Regions from separate parts of the Vibrio sp. Vb1554 genome, predicted to be linked through region 2. Evidence: predicted binding sites of a transcription regulator. Region 2 holds the regulator's gene; the other holds the start of a gene.
What was found. The regulator PurR, encoded in region 2, represses purine synthesis genes. The targets are predictions, from matches to a motif close to TNANGNAAACGTTTNCNTNA.

Region 1 (2,209 bases), on a different contig from region 2:
GGTTTTTAGTGTTCTAGATAGCAAAATGAGGACCTAGTCATCTAGTGTCCTCATTCTTCTTATCTTTTGAGCTCGATTTGCAAATTATTGGATTTCAACTTGCTCTTCGTTCGCGTCTGCTTGTGCGATTTGACCAATCACCCACGCGTTTTCGCCTTCTTCTTTAAGAAGAGCAACTGCTGCATCTGCCTGGTCTTTCGGTAGTGCGACGATTAGACCTACACCACAGTTGAATGTGCGGTACATTTCGTGTGTGTCGACGTTGCCTTTCTCTTGTAGCCACTTGAAGATAACTGGCCATTCCCAACTGTTACCATCGATAACTGCTTTCGTGCCTTCAGGCAGTACGCGTGGGATGTTTTCCCAGAAACCACCACCAGTGATATGAGAAATCGCATGGATGTCGTGTTTCTCAATCATCTTGAGTGCTGACTTGATGTAAATTTTTGTTGGTTCTAGTAGGTGCTCACCAATAGTGCGGCCTGCTAGCTCTTCGCTCTTATCTGCACCAGATACTTCTAGGATCTTACGGATAAGGGAGTAACCGTTTGAGTGTGGGCCGCTTGAGCCAACAGCGATAAGTGCATCACCAGCAGCGACTTTCGTGCCGTCAATCACGTCTTCTTTTTCTACTACGCCAACACAGAAACCAGCTACGTCGTAGTCTTCGCCTTCATACATGCCAGGCATCTCCGCAGTTTCGCCACCAATTAGGGCACAACCTGCTTGAACACACCCTTCTGCGATACCTGAAACAACATCCGCTGCGGTATCAACGTCTAGTTTGCCTGTTGCATAGTAATCTAGGAAAAACAGTGGCTCTGCGCCTTGCACGATAAGATCATTTACACACATTGCCACTAGGTCGATGCCAATCGTGTCGTGCTTATTCATATCCAGTGCTAGGCGAAGTTTTGTGCCAACGCCATCAGTACCAGAAACCAGTACAGGTTGTTTGTATTTAGTTGGCAATTCGCATAGCGCGCCAAAACCACCGATACCACCCATAACTTCAGGGCGACGAGTACGTTTTACCGCACCCTTAATACGATCCACAAGCGCGTTGCCTGCATCAATATCTACACCAGCGTCTTTATAGCTAAGAGAAGAGTTGTTACCACTCACAGGGAAGTCCTCGGTATTAAGTTGGATATGAAAACGGCGCTATTCTAACAGTGCTTAAACATAGATAGCAAACGTTTGCGTCTGTTTTTTTCTTTAGTGATTTATCCTGATATCCCTGTGAAAATCATGTATAATCTGAAGGTTTGTTTAAATATTGCCAACTATAGCCGGAGATGGACATGAAAGTTGTTGAAGTAAAGCACCCTCTAGTAAAACATAAAATTGGTCTAATGAGAGAAGGTGACATCAGCACAAAACGTTTTCGTGAGTTAGCGACTGAGGTCGGTAGCCTACTTACTTACGAAGCAACGTCAGACTTTGAAACAGAAAAAGTGACCATTGATGGTTGGAACGGTCCGGTAGAAGTAGACCAGATTAAAGGTAAAAAAGTAACCGTAGTGCCAATCTTACGTGCAGGTCTAGGCATGATGGATGGAGTTCTTGAGCACATGCCAAGCGCACGTATCAGTGTTGTGGGTATTTACCGTGATGAAGAAACGCTTGAGCCAGTTCCTTACTTCAACAAGCTTGCTTCAAACATCGAGGAGCGTATTGCGCTTGTTGTTGACCCAATGCTTGCAACAGGTGGTTCTATGATTGCTACGATCGATCTCCTAAAAGAGAAAGGTTGTAACCAAATCAAAGTGCTAGTACTTGTTGCTGCACCAGAAGGTATTGAAGCGCTAGAAAAAGCGCACCCAGATGTTGAGCTATACACTGCGGCAATCGATGAGAAGCTTAATGACAAAGGCTACATCGTTCCGGGTCTAGGCGATGCAGGTGATAAGATCTTCGGTACTAAGTAATTCTTTGATGTATTACTATGACTGAACAGAAAAAGGCTTGGTGAAAACCAAGCCTTTTTTGTATCTACAAGAGGAGAAGAGTAAGACACGCCAACTAATAAAGCGGCGCAAACGAACTATTTCGCGCTTTCTTCTTCCATTTGTGCGTTATCCACAACGTGGTTTTCACCTAAATCGTTTGGTAGCACAAGGTTAAGAATAATTGCCACGATACCGCATAGGCTCACACCTTGTAGACTGAACTCACCAATACCGAAAGCCATACCACCAATGCCAAA
Region 2 (2,209 bases):
TCGATGCCGGCTTTTTTTAGCATGCGCTCGGTAGCCAGTCGTAAGTTAGGCAAATCTTTCAAACGGTTAGGCTTTGTACTTGCTTGCTGTTCTTTCTCAAGCTTTGCCTTTTTCAATGATTGATTCGCTACTTCGATTAAGCGTTCGCTTGATTCCCATAAATCGCTGGAAATAGCGTAGTACTTTGTAACGACTGGGAAGCCACGTTTTTTATAAACGTAAGGCTTTAGCCCTTGTTTCTCGAAGTCAGATGAAGTTTTTTGGTCTGCTCTGATATGAAGCTGATTGTTTACCACTAGTGCAAACATTGTTTCATCAGCGAATAGTCCGAAGCCACCAAACATTGAGCGCGACTTGATATTACCAAGTGCCTCAAATAGCTTCATAGAGTCTTTGAGTATCGGTTTATCCATGTTTTGTTATCTCGGTGTAATTAATATTACGCCACCAAAAGTCAGGTCCGAGAGAGTAGCAAACATGCGTAAAAACAATGTCATTACAGAGTAAAGTCATTGCTTACACACTTGCCATCGGTAACCCCGCTACCTTCCATATCGTAATATGGTTCAGGCCGGAGGCTTTGCGTCCCACTCTTTCGAATGGTTTGCCCTGTGCGTGACACAATGAGCATACTTCTTATATTGAATTAACATCACGGTTTAGCGTTAAAAGTGTGATTTCGGTTCAATAAAAATGATAGATTGAATGCTCTATTTTGCATATGGAAAGGTGTAAATTGGCCTTTGAAAAGTAGTTCTTAATATATATTACATTTATATAAAACAGGGAGTTAACGTTAGTCAATTGTTATTAGAGCAGTGTGAAGTATTAGAGAATGCTTAATTTTCCCAAAAAAATAAGCACCCCTATAGAGCGCTTATTTAACACGGTTAAATACAGTGAAATTTAGTTCATTTTTTTCACAGTATTTCGAATTACAAGCTCAGGTTGCATTTCGAAAATTCGTTTTTCGTGTTCTTTATCTTTGATACGCTCAAGTAGAATTTCGAATGCATTTTTACCAACACGACGCTTAGGTTGGTGGATAGTCGTTAGCGGTGGAGAGAAGTATTCCGCAAGCTCGATGTTGTCGTAGCCGATCACTGAAATATCTTCAGGAATTTTGATCCCGTTTTGTTGCAAGCGGCTCATTAGGCCTAGAGCCATTGTGTCGTTAAAACAGAATACCGCCGTCGGGCGCTTGTCCATTGCGGTAATTTTATCTGCAACTAATACGGCCGTATCACATTCAAAGTTACCTTCAAGGATCCAGTCTTCATTTACAGCTAGGTTCGCTTCGCTCATTGCGCGACGGAAACCTGCAATGCGCTCTTGGCAAGCAAGCTTTTCAAAATGACCGCTTAGACAAGCGATATCCGTATGACCATTGTCAATCAGATGTTTGGTTGCAATGTAGCCACCTTCTTCTGAGTTATCCATGATCTTGTCTGCTTGTGAGCTCTCTGGGCCCCAATCCATGACCACTTTAGGAATGTCCGCATGACGGTCAAGCATCTCTTTTAGTTCTTCGGTTAAGTCAGAACACATCACAAGGATGCCATCAACGCGCTTTTCAGCCAGCATACGAATGTAATCGCGTTGTTTTTCGTAAATCCCGCCTGTGTTACATAAAATCAGAGTATAGCCTTGGCGGTAACAGTAGCTCTCAACGCCATCAATCACTTCTGAGAAAAATAGGTTAGTTGATTGAGTTACTAACATGCCAATCGTACGAGTTGAGTTGCATTTTAGGCTGCGTGCAACGGCACTTGGCGCGTAATTCAGCTCGTCAACGGCTTTCATTACTTTTTCTTGCGTTGCTTCTGCAACGAAACGCGTTTTATTGATAACGTGCGAAACTGTCGTAGTGGAAACGCCGGCTAAGCGAGCAACGTCTTTTATCGTGGCCATAAATGGTGTCCTGTATCGAGCTACTGAAATATGTCGTATTGGATGTACCTGATGCTCTAATGGTTTCACACCTAGCAATCTAAAATTGGCGCTAAGTGTCTCGGCAGCGGTTGATCCAAGTGCGACAAAAGGGTGCGTAGCAGCATCGGTCGATGAATTTTATCTTTTTTCTATCTGATGAGAAATTGCCATCAACCTGTTAAGAAAACACAAAAACCGCTATATTTCAGCGGTTTACATATAAATCATATTTAATCGTTTGCGCTCACATTTTAGCCCTATGTGGACTGACTAGCAA

Region 1: the regulator PurR is predicted to act here: its motif matches at 1,189-1,208, upstream of purM (phosphoribosylformylglycinamidine cyclo-ligase).

The regions. Positions count from the first base shown of each region.
Region 1 covers NZ_JAWPOJ010000034.1:17,742-19,950, reverse strand. Annotated here, with positions in the region: gene purM (phosphoribosylformylglycinamidine cyclo-ligase) at 85-1,125, opposite strand; gene upp (uracil phosphoribosyltransferase) at 1,305-1,931, shown strand; gene R8N28_RS20550 (uracil-xanthine permease family protein) at 2,048-2,209, opposite strand, start outside.
Region 2 covers NZ_JAWPOJ010000012.1:16,680-18,888, forward strand. Annotated here, with positions in the region: gene R8N28_RS12010 (TfoX/Sxy family DNA transformation protein) at 1-413, opposite strand, end outside; cyclic di-GMP riboswitch class I at 530-619, opposite strand; gene purR (HTH-type transcriptional repressor PurR) at 907-1,911, opposite strand.